Regions from separate parts of the Methylosinus sp. LW3 genome, predicted to be linked through region 2. Evidence: predicted binding sites of a transcription regulator. Region 2 holds the regulator's gene; the other holds the start of a gene.
What was found. The regulator LexA, encoded in region 2, represses DNA repair genes until DNA is damaged. The targets are predictions, from matches to a motif close to TGTTCNNNNTGTGTTCNG.

Region 1 (6,828 bases), on a different contig from region 2:
ACAGACGTATTCTGGCTCCCTTCGGGCTATGTCATTCCCTGAACCGAGCTTCATTCAGGAGTGGGGTGGCGCGCGGCATAGACCACGCGTTTCACCTTCGGCTTCGTCGTTTCATCGTTCATCCCCACATCCCCCGCATCTTCGCCCGCACATCGACCCGCAGCCCACCCCCGACGAGACGCTCGCCCACCGCTGCCGCGGCCGGCCAGCTCACGCAGTCGAAATGCCGCAGCATCTCCGCGGGAATGAAGCGCGTGCGCGCGGCATAGACATGCCGGTCGCCCTGGGCCGGCTGACCATGGACGAAAAATCGCTGCGGCGTCACCAGGCGCAGACTGTCCTTCGCGCGCGTCATCGCGACGTAGAGCAGCCGGCGTTCCTCCTCTATCTCCGCCGCCGTTCCCGTCGCGAGATCGGAGGGGATGCAGCCGTCGACGGCGTTCAGCACGAAGACCGACTTCCACTCCTGCCCTTTGGCGGAATGGATCGTCGAGAGGATGAGATAATCCTCGTCGCGCAGAGGCGGGCCGGCCTCGTCGCTGGTCGCGTCCGGCGGGTCGAGCGTCAGCTCGGTGAGGAAGCGCTCGCGCGAGGGATAGCAGGCGGCGATCTGCTCGAGCTGCACGAGATCGGCGAGGCGGCTCGGCGCGTCCTCGTGCAGGCGCTCGAGATGCGGCTCATACCAACGGCGCGCGGCTTCCATTTCCGCCGGCCAGCCCTCTCTCGCATGCAGCATTTGCAGCGTCGCGACGAGGCCGCGCCATTCCTCGCCAGCGCGCGGCGGCGGCGGCGCCTCGGCGAGGCTGGCGAGCGGGTCCGGGCGCTCGATGAGGAAGTCGAGAATCTTCTGCGCGGAGGAAGGGCCGACGCCGGGCAGGACTTGCAGAATGCGAAAGCCGGCAACGCGATCGCGCGGGTTCTGCGCGAAGCGCAGCAGAGCAAGAAGATCCTTCACATGGGCGCTGTCGAGGAACTTCAACCCGCCGAATTTCACGAAGGGAATGTTGCGGCGCGCGAGCTCCAGCTCCAACATGGCGCTGTGATGCGAGGCGCGGAACAGCGCCGCCTGCTGCTTCAGCGTCATGCCGGCTTCGCGCGACTCCAGCACGCGCTCGGCGATGAAACGCGCCTGATCGCTCTCATCGCGCACGGTGACGAGCTGCGGGCGCTCCGAGGAGCGGCGCTCTGTCCAGAGGTTCTTGGCGTAGCGCTCGGCGGCGAGCGAGATCACTGCGTTGGCCGCGGCGAGGATCGGCTCGGTCGAGCGATAATTGCGGTCGAGCGTGACGATTTCCGCCGGCGGCGCGAAGCTCTTCGGAAACTCCAGAATGTTGCGCACAGTGGCGGCGCGGAAGGAATAGATGGATTGCGCATCGTCGCCGACGACGGTGAGCCCCAGGCCCTTCGGCTTCAAGGCGAGCAGGATGGAGGCCTGGAGGCGATTGGTGTCCTGATATTCGTCGACGAGAATGTGATCGAAGCGGCCGCCGATCTCCTCGGCGAGCGCTTCGTCCTGCATCATCTGCGCCCAGTAGAGCAGGAGATCGTCGTAATCGAGCACATTCTGCACCTGCTTCGCCTCGACATAGGCGGTGAACAATCGGCGCAGCTCGTCATGCCAGCGGGCGCACCAAGGGAAGGCGCCGAGCAGCGCCTGCTCGAGCGGGATTTCGGCGTTCACGGCGCGGGAGTAGATCGAAAGGCATGTGCCTTTGGCAGGGAAGCGGCTCTCGGTCTTCGAGAATCCGAGCTCGTGGCGGAGGAGATTCATCAGATCGGCGGAATCTTCGCGATCATGAATGGTGAAGGCGGGATCGAGCCCGATGGCGCCGGCATATTCGCGCAGCAGCCTCGCGCCGATCGCGTGAAACGTGCCGGCCCAGACGAGGACATCGCCGCCGCCTGTGGCGCCCAGCGCCTCGGCGCAAATGCGTTCGACCCGCCGCGTCATCTCGGCGGCGGCGCGGCGGGAGAAGGTCATCAGCAGCATCCGCTGCGGATCGGCGCCCCGGACGATGAGATGCGCGACCCGATGGGCGAGCGTGTTCGTCTTGCCGGAGCCCGCGCCAGCGATGATGAGCAGCGGGCCGCCAACGGAGGCCGACAGGCCGTCGTGGAGCCCGTGCTCGACGGCGCGGCGTTGTTCGGCGTTGAGCTTTTCGAGATAGGCGACGGCGGTCATGGGCGAATCGGCACGGTGAGCGGGTCCGCGGACTGAACCATAATTCTTGTTTTGTTCGCAATGGCGGCGTATCTCGAAAATCGAAGCTGCGGCCCCTCGAATTTCCGTGAGGCGCCACGAAGCGTTCTCGCGGCCTTCCGCGCGGAGAAATATCCGCAAGCGCGTCCTCTTGACTCCCGACCTCGAAGAGAAGAACATTTAGGGAACATGACATTGAGCCCACACCCAGAGGTCGAGAAGGCGCTTGCGGCACCAGCCCGCCATAGAGTCGTTGCGCGCGCAGATCGAGAAGATCGAAGGCCGAGCGCGGCGCGTCAAATCGGTCCTTCCGTTCGGAATCGCGGACATCGACGCGCGTCTTCCGGGCGGTGGTCTCCCCCTCGGCGCGCTCCATGAGATTGCTGGCGGCGGCAATGGCGCCGTGGACGGCGCGGCCGCGGCGTTGTTCGCCGCGGGGATCGCGACCCGCACGAAAGGCAAGATCCTCTGGGTCATCACGCGATCCGACCTCTTCGCCCCGGCGCTGGCGCAGGCGGGCTTGGCGCCTGATCGCGTGATCTATGTCGAGGCCGGCAACGACAAGACAGTGCTCGCATGTGTCGAGGAAGGCTTGCGGCACGGCGGTCTCGGCGCGGTCGTCGGAGAAGTCGCGCGTCTCGACATGACCGCGTCCCGGCGTCTCCAGCTCTGCGCCGAGGGAAGCGGCTCGATCGGTCTCGCGTTGCGGCGCTGGCGCCGGCAATCCGAAGCCGTCGACTTCGGTCAGCCGACTGCCGCGGCGACCAGATGGCGCGTCTCGGTCATGCCCTCGGCGGCTCTGCCGGTCCCCGGCGTCGGCCGCCACCGTTGGCTCCTGGAACTGATCCGCGTCCGCGCCGGTGAAAGCGCGGATTTCGAGGTGGAGGCGTGTGATGGCTCGGGTCGTCTCGCTGTTCCTGCCGAGCTGGCCCACGGACCGGCTTCGACGGCAGGCTGGCGACGCGGAGCCGCCGGCTGAGACGCCGCTCGTCCTGATCGGTCACGACGGGAGGAGACAGGTGGTGCGGGCCGCGGACGCGGCGGCCATGGCTGCGGGCGCGCGCGTCGGAATGCCAGCCGCCAAAGCGCGGATTCTCGTGCAGGGTCTCGTCGTTCGAGATCACGACGCCGCGGCCGACGCCCAGGGCCTCGACCGTCTCGCCCTATGGGCGCTCCGACGCTATGCGCCGATCGTCGCGGCCGACCCACCAGACGGCGTAGTGATCGACTCTACCGGCGCCGATCATCTTCATGGCGGCGAAGCGGCCATGCTGGCCAGCCTGATCGACAGGCTTTCATCGTCCGGCGTGCGCGCGCGCGCGGCGATCGCCGACAGCTGGGGAGCGGCGCACGCTTTGGCTCGCTATGCCGCGCGGCCTTTGCTGATCGCGCCGCGCGGCCATGGCGGCTCCGTGCTGACGGGCCTACCTCTCGCCGCGCTTCGCCTGCCTGCCGACATGGTCGCGGCGCTCCATGTTCTCGGCTTCGAACGGATCGGCGATCTCCTCGCACAGCCGCGCGCGCCACTCACTCTGCGCTTCGGGCCGCAGCTCGGTCGCCGCATCGATCAGGCCCTGGGAATTCTCGGCGAGCCGATCGCCCCGATCCGACCCGACGAGCTGATCGAGGTGAAGCGCAATTTCGCGGAGCCCATCGGCGCGGCCGAGACCATCGCCCGCCATATCGGCGAGCTGGTCGTCCAGCTCTGCGCCGGACTGGAGGCCGAGGGACTGGGGGCCAAGCGCCTCGACCTCATTTGTCACCGCGTCGACGATCGCCTGCAGGCGGTCCGTGTCGGGGTCGCCATGCCGGTGCGCGACGTGAAGCGCCTCACGCGGCTGCTGACCGACAAGATCGAGACGATCGAGCCCGGATTCGGCATCGAAACCCTCAGCCTCGCCGCGACACTGGCCGAGCCGCTCGCAGAAAAGCAGACCCTGACCACGATGGTCGATGACGGAACGCCGGACGTCTCCGATCTCGTCGACACACTCGTCAATCGGGTCGGTGAGCAGCGCCTCTACCGGGCTGCGCCGGTCGCCACCGAGACGCCCGAGCGGTCGGTGCTCCGAATTCCGCCCATGGCGCCGGACACCGGCGAGACATGGCAGGGGCGCTGGCCTCGGCCGTCGCGGCTGTTGCCATCACCCGAACCGATCGAGACGTTGGCCGCTCTGCCGGATCATCCGCCGGTCGCCTTCACCTGGCGCGGCGTCCGGCGGCGCGTCCGCCGGGCCGACGGACCCGAGCGCATCCGCGGCGAGTGGTGGCGGCGCGACGCCGAGCTGACCGCCGTGCGCGACTATTTCCGCGTCGAGGACGACGCCGGCGAACGCTATTGGATCTTCCGTTCCGGCGATGGCGAGGACCCCAATAGCGGCTCGCAGCGCTGGTTCCTGCACGGAGTGTTCGGATGAGCGGCCGAATCCGCTACGCCGAGCTGCAGGTCACGTCGCATTTTTCGTTTCTGCGCGGCGCGTCGTCTTGCGATGAGCTTTTCGCCCAGGCGGCGCTTCAAGGCGTCGAAGCGGTCGCCGTGGTCGACCGCAACTCGCTGGCCGGCGTCGTGCGCGCATTCGAGGCCGCCAAGACGACCGGCGTGCGCCTGATCGTCGGCTGTCGCCTCGATCTCGTCGACGGCATGTCGGTGCTGGTCTATCCGACCGACCGCGCCGCCTATGGTCGGCTCTGCCGGCTGCTGTCGCTCGGCAAGAAGCGCGGCGGCAAGGCGAAATGCATTCTCGAATGGGCCGATCTCGTCGCCTACGGCGATGGCCTGATCGGCGTCCTCGTTCCAGACGAGCCCGATGAGACCTGCGGCCTGCGATTGCGCCGGCTGCGCGACGCCTTCGGCGACCGCGCCTATCTCGCATTGACGCTTCGCCGGCGCCCCAACGACCAGCTTCGCATCCACGAGCTGTCGACCATCGCCACGCGGATGCGCGTGCCGAGCGTCGTCACCAACGACGTGCTCTATCACGCGCCCGACCGGCGCATGCTGCAGGATGTCGTGACCTGCATCCGTCACGGCGTCACCATCGACGAGCTGGGCGATCGGCGCGAGCACGGCGACCGCTACATGAAGCCGCCCGAGGAAATGCGCCGGCTGTTCCCGCGCAATCCCGAGGCGGTCGCGCGCACGATCGAGATCGCGGCGCGTTGCCGCTTCGACCTCGGCGAGCTTTCCTACCAATATCCGGAAGAGCGTGACGATCCGACGCTCACCCCGCAGGAGACGCTGGAGAAGCTCGTCTGGGAAGGCGCGGAATCGCGCTATCCCGAAGGCGTGCCGGAGAGCGTCCGGGCGTCCCTGCGGCACGAGCTGGGTCTGATCGAGAAGCTTCGATACGCGCCGTATTTTCTCACTGTGAACAGCATCGTCCGCTTCGCCCGCTCCCGGGATATCCTCTGCCAGGGCCGTGGATCAGCCGCCAATTCCGCCGTCTGCTACGTGCTCGGCGTCACCTCGATCGATCCCGGCCGCAACGACCTCCTGTTCGAAAGGTTCGTCAGCGAGGAGCGCCGCGAGCCGCCGGACATCGATGTCGATTTCGAGCACGAACGGCGCGAGATCGTCATGCAGTGGGTGTTCGACACCTATGGCCGCGACCGCGCGGCGCTTTGCTCGACCGTGATCCGCTATCGGGCCAAGGGCGCGATGCGCGATGTCGGCAAGGCTCTCGGCCTCACTCAGGATATCGTCGAGACGCTGTCGAGCCGGGTCTGGGAACGATCGGAGGGCGCCGAGGACATACACGTCGGCGCCCTCGGCGACCGGCGCTTGCGCCTGGCGGTCGACCTCGCGCGTCAGCTCATGGGGACGCCCCGGCATCTGTCGCAGCATCCCGGCGGATTCGTGCTCACCCAGGACAGGCTCGACGAACTGGTCCCGATCGAGCCGGCGGCAATGGACGCGCGGCAAGTGATCGAATGGGACAAGGACGACATCGACGCCTTGAAGTTCATGAAGGTCGACGTGCTGGCTCTGGGGATGCTGAGCTGCATGAAGCGCGGCCTCGACATGCTCGCGGATCACAAGGGAATCCATCTCGATCTCGCCGCCATCCCGGCCGAGGACCCGCGAACCTATGCGATGATCCGGCGCGCCGACACGCTCGGAACCTTCCAGATCGAGTCCCGCGCGCAGATGTCGATGTTGCCGCGGCTGAAGCCGCGGACCTTCTACGATCTCGTCGTACAGGTCGCGATCGTCAGGCCGGGACCGATCCAGGGCGACATGGTCCACCCCTATCTGCGCCGCCGCGAAGGACTGGAGCCCGTCGTCTTCCCGAAGCCGGAGCTCGAAAAAGTGCTCGGCAAGACCTTGGGCGTCCCGCTCTTTCAGGAACAGGCGATGCGCGTGGCGATCGAATGCGCCGGCTTCACGCCCGGCGAAGCCGACATGCTGCGCAAATCCATGGCCACTTTCAAATTCACCGGCGGCGTCTCGGGATTCAAGAAGAAGCTGATCGAAGGGATGGTCGACCGCGGCTATGAGCGCGACTTCGCCGAGCAGACGTTCCGCCAGCTCGAAGGCTTCGGCTCTTACGGCTTTCCGGAATCGCACGCGGCCTCTTTTGCGCTCATCGCCTATGCCAGCGCCTGGCTGAAATGCTGGCATCCAGATG
Region 2 (9,595 bases):
CGCCGGCTTCATCGGCCAGATGAATTTCCTCGAGGGCCATATCGAGAACGGCGCTTTCGTCGGCGCCTTCGGCCGTCTGCCGGCGGAAGGCGGCGGCCTCTCGCAAGGCGCGAAAGCCGTGCTCGCCGTGCGGCCGGAGCGCATCGCCATCGCGCCAACGACCGAAGAAACCCCAGGCTTCGACGGCGTGGTGGAAGACGTCGCCTTTCGCGGCGAGACGACGCATTTTCGCCTGCGCCTTTCCGGCGGCGAGGCCTTGCGCGTCTCGCGCGGCGCCGATAGCGGCGCGCCTTTTTGCGTCGGCGACACGGCGCGCATCTCCATCGCGCCCGAAGCCGGGCGCATCTTCGCGAGCGAGTGATGCCGGAGGGCGGCAAAAGACGCAGGCTCACGCGCGGCGAGACGCTCGTCATCGCCGCGCCCTACGCCTGGATCGCGCTGTTCTTCCTCGCGCCTTTCGCGCTCATCGTCAAAATCTCGCTGTCGCATCCGGCGCAGACGCGCCCGCCCTATGAGCCCGTCTTCGATGGCGCCGGCCTCGCCGGCTTTTTCGAGAAGCTCTCGCAGCTCGGCCTCGACGCCTATCGCGGCCTCGCCGAGGACACGCTCTATCTCGATTCCTATCTCTCCTCTTTGACCATCGCCGGCGGCGCGACGCTGGTCTGCCTTCTCATCGCCTATCCTTTCGCGCTCGCCATAGCGCGCGCGCCGCGCCGCTTGCGCCCCGTGCTCATCGGCTTCGCTGTCGCGCCCTTTTGGACGAGCTTTCTGATCCGCGTCTACGCCTGGATCACGCTGCTGAAGGACGAGGGGATCATCAATCATGCATTGATGGCGCTCGGCGTTATCGACGCGCCTCTGCCCATGTTCGCGACCAGCGGCGCGGTGGTCGTCGGCATCGTCTATTCCTATCTGCCCTTCATGCTGCTGCCGCTCTATGCGGCGATCGAGAGGCAAGACGCTTCGCTACGCGAGGCCGCCGCCGATCTCGGCGCGACGCCGTTCCAAGTCTTTCTGCATGTCACTTTGCCGCTGTCGCGCCGCGGCATCGTCGCCGGCGCGCTGCTCGTCTTCATTCCCTCGGTCGGCGAATTCGTCATTCCCGATCTGCTCGGCGGCTCCGACACGCTGATGATCGGCCGCACATTATGGAATGATTTCTTCGCCAATCGCGATTGGCCGGCGGCCTCCGCCGCGGCTGTGGCGCTGCTGGCGCTGCTGCTCGTCCCCATTCTTCTCTATGAGCGCGCGCAATTGCGCGAGGGCGCGCGATGAGCGGCGCGCGTCTTCTGCGCCTCGCCGCGCTGCTTCTCGGCTTCGGCTTTCTCTATGGGCCGATCGTCATATTGGCGACGATGAGCTTCAACGCCTCGCGGCTGGTGACAGTGTGGGGCGGCTTCTCCACCAAATGGTACGCCGCCCTCCTCCATGACGAGCAATTGTTGCGCGCGGCGCAGATCAGCCTCTCCGCCGCGGCGCTCTCCGCGCTCATCGCGACGCTCAACGGATTGCTGGCGGCGCTGGCGCTGGCGCGTTTCGGCGGCTTCCGCTCGCGCACGCTCTTCGCGGGCTCCATCTATGCGCCGCTGGTGATGCCGGAAGTGGTGCTCGGCCTCGGCCTGCTGCTGGTCTTCGTCGCTTTCGGCGTCGAGCGCGGCTTTCTCACCCTCGTGCTGGCGCACGCCTCCTTCACAATGTGCTTCGCCACTGTGATGATCCACGCCGCGCTGAAAGGCTGCGACCGCACGCTCGAGGAAGCGGCGATGGATCTCGGCGCGACGCCGGTCCGCGCCTTCGCGCTCGTCACCCTGCCGCTGATCGCGCCCTCCGTCGTCAGCGCCTATCTCCTCGCCTTCATCATCTCGCTCGACGATCTCGTGATCGCGAGCTTCACCACCGGCCCCGGCGCCACCACCTTGCCGATGCGCATCTATTCGCAAGTGCGGCTCGGCGTGTCGCCTGAGGTCAACGCCATTTCGACGCTGCTGCTCGGCTTCGTCGCCATCGCGCTCGGCCTCTCGGCGCTGCTCACGCGCGGGCGCGCCAAGGGCGGCGGGGCGGGCTAGCCGGGCTCTCTGCGCTCTACGTCACTCGGACAACCAAGCCTCTGCGTGATACAGAGATCGCGGGCCGAGAAGTGGCGCCATCCGCTTCCACAGGCCCTCAGTTTGGACAGCCCGAACCGCCAAAGCTTCGATCAGGCCTGTAGCGACAACGGTCCTCAATCCGTTATCGCCACTCTCCATAGCCTGCTCGATCAACGAGAACAGGCGGCGGTTGGCGTCGACGTCCGTGCTATCGAAGTCCTCGGCGATCCGATAGCCTAGGGCGGCGAGGAGCGTCGTGACAGGCGGCTCTTCCGACCCCCACGCGTCGAGGATTTCCTCGTATGCAGCCTGCACGCCACCAGAGGCGGCAACCAATGCGCCCAAAAGCTCCTCACGACCCATCATTGCCGCCCCCGAGCTCGCTGCGGTCTCGTGACGCTCGCGCGAGTGAACGAGAAAAACAGCGGGAAGCTCTCACCGCTCCTTCGCCGCGCCCGCCTCCGGCTCGACGCGCGGCAGCAGCGGCGCGGCCGCGCCCGAGCGCTTGATCAGCGCGGCGGCGTCCGGCGCGAAGACGGGATCGTCCCAGGCGCCGGAGAGATCGAAGCCGATCTGCACGCCCTTCTCGCGCGGCTTGCCGGCGGCGTCGGCCTCATTGGCCTGCGCCTTCATCGCGAGGCTGCGCTCGGGAATGCGCGTCTGGCCGGCGAAGGCCAGCGCGAAGCCCGGCCCATGCGCCTGGCCGTCCTCTATATTCGCGGTTCCTTTGACGATCTTGATGGTCGCGCTGGCGCGATCCACCAGCGAATGGCCGGAGCGAATATCCATCGCGCTCGACAAAGGCCGCTTGTCGACGCGGCGCAGCGCGCGCTCGAGATCTATGCCGCCGACCTCGCCCTCGCTCAGCGTGAGGCTGGCGCGGCCGTCGAGATCGCGCGTGATCTGCGCGACGCTGTCGCCAGTGGCGTCGAGCGTGAAATTGGCGTCCAGCGCGCCGCCGAGATCGGGCCGTGCGGCGAGGTCCCAGGCGAGCGCGCCGGCGTCGACCCCGGTCAGCTGCGCATTGCCGTGAAACTCCAGCGCGCCCGCCGCATTGGCGGCGAAAGTGGCGCGGCCCTTCACCGTCCCCTTATAGGCCTGCGCCTCGGCGAGCGAGAGCTCGAGCCTTCCGCCGCGCAGCAGCAGCGATAGAGCGGCGTCCTCGAGATTCAGCCGCAATATGCGGGCGCGCGTCGCCGAAAGGCGCAGATCGACATCGGCGTCCTGAATATTCGGCAGGACGAAAGCGTCGCGGCTCCATTGGCCGTCGGCGCCGGAGAGCGGCGGCAGATCGGCGATCATCGGCTTCAGCGACACGAAATTGCTGGCGAGAGTCGCATGGACGATGGGCTTTTCGCCCTCGTGCCGCAGCGCGAATGTGCCCTCGAACTCATTGTCGTCGGCCGAGAGCTTCACATCGGTCAGCTGAAAATCGCGCAGGCCGACGCTGGCCTTGGCGGAGAGCTGCACATTCTCGAAGGCGCCGGGCAGCGGCGCGCTCACCTTGGCGAGGCCGAGCGCATGGCGCAGCGAGGGCGAAGAGGCGTTGAGCCGCCCCATATAGCGCGGCTTGGCGCCGATCTGGCCGAAGCCTTCCGCCTCCAGCCGCACGCTGTCCGAATCGAGCCGCACAGTGACCGGCGTCTGCTCGCCGCGCAGCAGCGCGCCGGGCTTCAGCACCCAGAGCATGGCGCGCGGCCGCTCGCCGCCCCAGGAGAAAGCGGCGTCGAGCGTCGCCGGCGAGCCGACGGTGCGCCAATCGAGCGTCGCGTCAATGTCCTGCAGCGTTTCCTCGCCGCCCGAATATTTGAGCCTTGCGACGCCGGAGACGATGGAGACGCCGCCGAGCCGGGCGCGATCGGCCTTCTCGGCCGCCGGCGTCGAGGGCCGCGCCGCCGCGGCGCGCACAGCTGCGCCGGACGTGCTCATCGGCTTGCGATCGAGATCGACCTCTATGGCGGGGCGGATGAGCTCGATATCGGCGATTTCCAAACGGCCGGCCAGCAGCGGCAGCAGCAGCACATTGCCGTGCAGCCTCTCCGCCTCGATGGTCAGCGCGGCGGTGGGATCGGCGAAGGCGATGCTGTCTATGGTGATGTGCGGGCGCGGCAGCAGCGAGAAGGTCGAGCGGCCTTTGGCGGCGATGAACAGGCCGGATGAGGCGTTGAGCTGGCCCGAAATCTCCTCGAGCAGCGCATTGGTCGAGAAGGTCCAAGGCGCGAGCGCCGCGCCGAGCGCCACTGCGGCGACGGCGCCGAGAGCGATCAGCCAGCGGCGCGAGAGGCGCGGGAAAGGCAGGCGGCGGCTTTGGCCCAAGGGCTTGGATCCTTCGATTTCGCGCATCGGGCCGGTCGAGTGCGACATTCCATCGTCCATGTAGAAAAAAGCGGGCGGCCGCGGGCCGCTGGCGATGCAGCGCGCGCCCTCGGCGAGGGCGCGAGACGAGAACAACATGCCTTTATCGCTCTGCCGCTACGCGAAAAGGCCCGCGCGCCAAAAGCGCGCGAGGCCGGACCATGGCGGCAAAGGGCGGCGAGATCGTGGCGGCGCGAGGCCCTCAGTATTTGCGCAGAAGGCTGACCAGACGGCCTTGGATGCGGACGCGATCCGGCCCGAAAATGCGCGTCTCATAGGCCGGATTGGCGGCCTCGAGCGCTATTGACGCGCCACGCTTGCGCAGGCGCTTCAATGTCGCCTCCTCGTCGTCGATGAGGGCGACGACGATATCGCCGGTGTCGGCGCTGTCCTGCTTGCGCACCACGACGACGTCGCCGTCGAGAATGCCGGCCTCGATCATCGAATCGCCACGCACCTCGAGCGCGAAATGCTCGCCGCCGCCGAGCATATCCGGCGGCAGGCTGATGGTGTGGCTGCGATTCTGCAGCGCGGAGATGGGCGTGCCGGCGGCGATGCGGCCCATGACCGGAATCGCCACCTGCTGATCGGACTCGGGCTCGCCGGCCGGAACGGGCCGCACGCGGCCGAGCGCGCCCTCTATGACCGAGGGCGAGAATTTGCCGCCGCGCGCGGCGACGCGGGGCGTCGCCGATTCGGGCAGGCGCAGCACCTCGAGCGCGCGGGCGCGATTGGGCAGACGGCGGATGAAGCCGCGCTCCTCGAGCGCGAGAATGAGCCTGTGAATGCCGGATTTGGAGCGCAGATCGAGCGCGTCCTTCATCTCGTCGAAGGAGGGCGGCACGCCGGTCTCCTTCAGGCGCTCATGGATGAAGCGCAGCAGATCGCTCTGTTTCTTGGTCAGCATGGAAGCCCCCCGGCGCCGCCCGCCCGCGTCGCGCCACGTCCGAACCTAGCCATGATGGCGCGGGTTCATAAACAAATCATGAACGGGAGGATAGGCGTTCTCGGTGCGTTCCGCAAGGGAGACTCTTCGGCGGTCCTTGGTCAGGGAGCATGAATGCATTTCCAGTCAGAAACATCGTGATCCAAATCTATTCGGGCTCGCTGAGAACGCCATTCAAGCGATTTATCCCGACTGTTAATGACAAACCACTGCCCTCGGTCATTAACATTGTCCCGTCCCGAAGAACGGAATGGCCCCGCAATCACCCCGTTTTCATACCCCTTTGAGATGACGCTAAACTTGTCGGTATCACAAAACCAATCAGGCCAACCCAATTGCACGCCTCCAGGCACACGCTTGTTAATTTCATGCCAGTATTTTGCTACCCCTCCGCGAGGAGAAACTTTGTTTGGCGGGACCCCTAGTTGTTGTCTCACATACGCCTCATCGAACCACTCTTTCTCGACTACAACTTCTGCTGGCGGGAACATAAAAGCCTCGTTTGTTGATAACAATACATAAAGATCAGATCGTGAGCTAAAAAATAAAATAGTAGCCCCACTGTCAAAATGGGTCTGCGACGCCACATCACTCTTCTGAACAGCCCAATGCTCAACCGATAATTTTCCCCCAAACTCTTTAGCCGTGTCAAAAACTTCTCGGTCAATATTCGATAAGAAAAACCTATCTTTATTTAGCTGAAAAATGCCAAGAATTATTGCGGAAAAGACGGCGCCAGCCACGAACCATATCAGACGCCCCTTCATGTCATTTCGAGCAAGAAAAACTAGATACCCGGATGCCACGGCAGCGGCTAGGAGAACGACGGTCGCCGCGATAGGCAACCCTTCCCAGTAGGCGGAAACGAGGGCCGGCAACGAGGTTGCAAAGGGCCAAATTTGCGAACCGGCATTTATTATAACATCAACTATCCGTTGATGTGACGCCGTTGCGGGCTCAGATTCTCTAGTTTCCATTCGCTAAGAATAGCAGAGTTCTTGCTTGATTCGAAGAGTCGCTCACACAGGCTACGATCCTACGGTTCCGCCCCTCTACTGCGCCGCCGCCGCCTCCACCCCCAGCATCGGCCGCACATGCCGCGCGAAATCCTCTAGCGAGCGCAAGTTCTTCTCCGCATCCCGTGAGATCGGCTTCAGCAATATCGCCCGCGCGTCGGTCTCCTCGCGATAGGCGGCGATCTTCTCCGCCACTTCGTCGAAATCGCCGATCAGCGAGCGTTGCAGCAGCCCTTCCTCGGTCAGCGAGGCCGGCGCCGCGCCGTCCTGGCGGGCGAAATTGCCGCGCATGCGCTCGGCGAAGCGGGAGAGGAAGGGAACAGCCTCGGCCAGCGCCTGCTCGCGGCGCGGCGCGGCGAAATAGAAGCGCGCCATGGTGAAGCGCGGATCGCCCTCCGGTCCCGCGGCCTCGCGATAGATGCGCAAGGTCTCCTTGATCTGTTCTATGGGGAAAGGCGGGCCGGCCATCACGCCATGGCCATTGCGCGCGGCGTAGCGAATCGCCCCCGGCGTGGTGGTGGCGAGATAGGTGGGGATGGGCTTTTGCAGCGGGCGCGGCGTGAGGCTGAGGCCATTGGCCTCGTAATGCGCGCCGGTGAACGTCACTTTGTCTTCATAGAGCAGGCGGTTGACGAGGCCGAGCGCCTCCAGAGTCATCTCCCGCGTCGAATCCTTGCCGGCCCCGAAATGGCGGTTCTGCAATTCGAAAGGCCCGCCGCGCGCCACGCCGAAATCGAACCGCCCCTTGGAGAGCAGATCGATGGTGGCGACATCCTCCGCCACCTGAATCGGATTTCGGAAAGCGAGCAGCACCGCCGCCGAGCCGAGCCGTATCGTGCTCGTCACGCCGGCGAGATAGGAGAGAAGCGTGAGAATGGAGGGACAGGCGGCGTCCGGCTCGAAATGATGCTCGGCGACCCAGGCCTCCTCGAAGCCGAGCGCCTCGGCGTGGCGCACCAGGCGCGTCTGCGTCTCGAAGCAGCGCGCGAAATCCTGCTGCGGGTTTTCGTAAGTGGTGAAGACGCCGAACCGCATGGCGAGGGCCTCGAGATGCGCGCCGCCGATCCCATGCGCGCCTTGGCTATATACGGCAGTTACATATTGTCATACAGGATATGGACGCCGAAGGCCGCCCGCAAGCGCAAAAACATTGGCGTCGCGCGCGAATTTCGGTCGGCCGATAGAAAGCCCTCGTCCAATCCGGCGGATGGGCGTCATAATAGAGAAATCAAATAAAGCGACGAGAAAAACATATTGATCGATCATCGGCGCTGTGACGATTTTCCGATAGAAAGAGTTGAAAAAGTCGCAACGCTCGGCATTGTCGAAAACCAGCACGCGCCGCAAGGGCGCTCATCGCGAAAAAGCGGGCGCCGCGGGGGCGGCGTTCGGGGGACCGCTCACGACGCCGCAGAGGAAGCGCGGCTCGATTTTCGGAGGATTTCATGTCGGTAGCCGCTATGCCATCCCGGCAATTTTTCAGCCGGGAGCGCTCCATCGCAGCGCCCGGCTTCAATCGTTGGCTGGTGCCGCCGGCGGCTCTCGCCGTGCATTTGTGCATCGGCATGGCCTATGGATTCAGCGTGTTCTGGCTGCCGCTGTCGCGCGTCATCGGCGGCGCCGAGCCGAAGGCCTGCCCCGCGGATATGGGCTTTTTCGCCAGCGTCTTCGCCACGAGCTGCGATTGGAAGATCAGCATGCTCGGCTGGACCTTCACGCTGTTCTTCGTCTTTCTCGGCTCCTCGGCGGCGGTGTTCGGCCATTGGCTGGAGACCGCCGGTCCGCGCAAGGCGGGCCTGGCGGCGTCGGTATGCTGGTGCGGCGGCCTGCTGATCTCGGCGGCCGGCGTCTATCTGCATCAGATCTGGATGCTGTGGCTCGGCTCCGGCGTCATCGGCGGCATCGGCCTCGGGCTCGGCTATATTTCGCCTGTCTCGACGCTCATCAAATGGTTCCCGGACCGGCGCGGCATGGCGACCGGCATGGCGATCATGGGCTTCGGCGGCGGCGCGATGATCGGCGCGCCGCTGGCCGACAAGCTGATGTCCTATTACGCCGCTCCGGGCTCCGTCGGCGTGTGGCAGACCTTCGTCACCATGGCGGCGATCTATTTCGTCTTCATGGTCGGCGGCTCGCTCGGCTATCGCGTGCCGCGCGACGGCTGGAAGCCGGAGGGCTGGGCGCCGTCCACGACGGCCGCCAACAAGATGGTGACGAGCCGCCACGTACATCTGAACGTCGCCTGGAAGACTCCGCAATTCTGGCTGCTGTGGGCGGTGCTGATGCTCAATGTCAGCGCCGGCATCGGCGTGCTCGGCATGGCCTCGCCCATGCTGCAGGAAGTGTTCGGCGGCAAGCTCATCGGCCTCGACATCGGCTTTTCCGAGCTCGACGCGGCGCAAAAGGCGAAGATCGCCGCCATCGCCGCAGGCTTCACCGGCCTGCTTAGCCTCTGCAACATCGGCGGCCGCCTCGCCTGGGCGACATGGTCCGACAAGCTCGGCCGCAAGACCACCTACGCCGTCTTCTTCATCCTCGGCATTATTCTCTATTCGGCCGCGCCCTGGGCCGCGCAGCAGGGCAATATCGTGCTCTTCGTGCTGTTCTTCTGCGTGATCCTGTCCATGTATGGCGGCGGCTTCGCCACTATTCCCGCCTATCTCGCCGATATTTTCGGCACGCATTATGTGGGCGCGATTCACGGCCGTCTGCTCACCGCCTGGTCGACGGCGGGCGTGCTCGGTCCGGTGCTCGTCAATTATCTGCGCGACTATCAGCTCGACCACGGCGTCGCGCGTGACGCGGTCTATAATCAGACCATGTATATTCTCGCCGGCCTGCTCATTCTCGGCCTCATCTGCGATCTCTCGGTGCGGCCGGTCGCCGAGAAGCTGTTCATGACCGATGAGGAGGTCGCCGCGGAAAAAAAGACCAGCGTCGCCGCCATCGCGCAGGAAGAAAGAGAGCCGCACGCCGATTTCGAGGATTATGTCGAGGAAGGACAGGCTGCGGAAGCCGCTGCGGCCGAGGCGCGCCGCGCCGCCGCCGCGCAGAATGGCAATTCGCGCATTCTGCTCTTCGCCGCCTGGGCCGCCGTCGGCATTCCGCTCGCCTGGGGCGTGTCGATCACGCTGCAGAAGACCTTCGTCCTCTTCCACTGACGGAGGCCTCATGCGCGCGCGCAATCTTCT

Region 1: a site for LexA is predicted at 2,373-2,390, ahead of METLW3_RS0124570 (ImuA family protein). Genes of this name have one in related genera too.

Annotation. Positions count from the first base shown of each region.
Region 1 covers NZ_AZUO01000005.1:143,953-150,780, forward strand. Annotated here, with positions in the region: gene METLW3_RS0124565 (ATP-dependent helicase) at 119-2,182, opposite strand; gene METLW3_RS0124570 (ImuA family protein) at 2,427-3,179, shown strand; gene METLW3_RS0124575 (DNA polymerase Y family protein) at 3,094-4,617, shown strand; gene METLW3_RS0124580 (error-prone DNA polymerase) at 4,614-6,828, shown strand, end outside.
Region 2 covers NZ_AZUO01000001.1:1,095,866-1,105,460, reverse strand. Annotated here, with positions in the region: gene METLW3_RS0105440 (ABC transporter ATP-binding protein) at 1-361, shown strand, start outside; gene METLW3_RS0105435 (ABC transporter permease subunit) at 361-1,275, shown strand; gene METLW3_RS0105430 (ABC transporter permease subunit) at 1,272-2,066, shown strand; gene METLW3_RS26750 (hypothetical protein) at 2,088-2,453, opposite strand; gene METLW3_RS0105420 (AsmA family protein) at 2,523-4,541, opposite strand; gene lexA (transcriptional repressor LexA) at 4,645-5,349, opposite strand; gene METLW3_RS28115 (hypothetical protein) at 5,490-6,155, opposite strand; gene METLW3_RS0105410 (LLM class flavin-dependent oxidoreductase) at 6,441-7,439, opposite strand; gene METLW3_RS0105405 (hypothetical protein) at 7,509-7,751, opposite strand; gene METLW3_RS0105400 (OFA family MFS transporter) at 7,850-9,565, shown strand; gene METLW3_RS0105395 (cupin domain-containing protein) at 9,576-9,595, shown strand, end outside.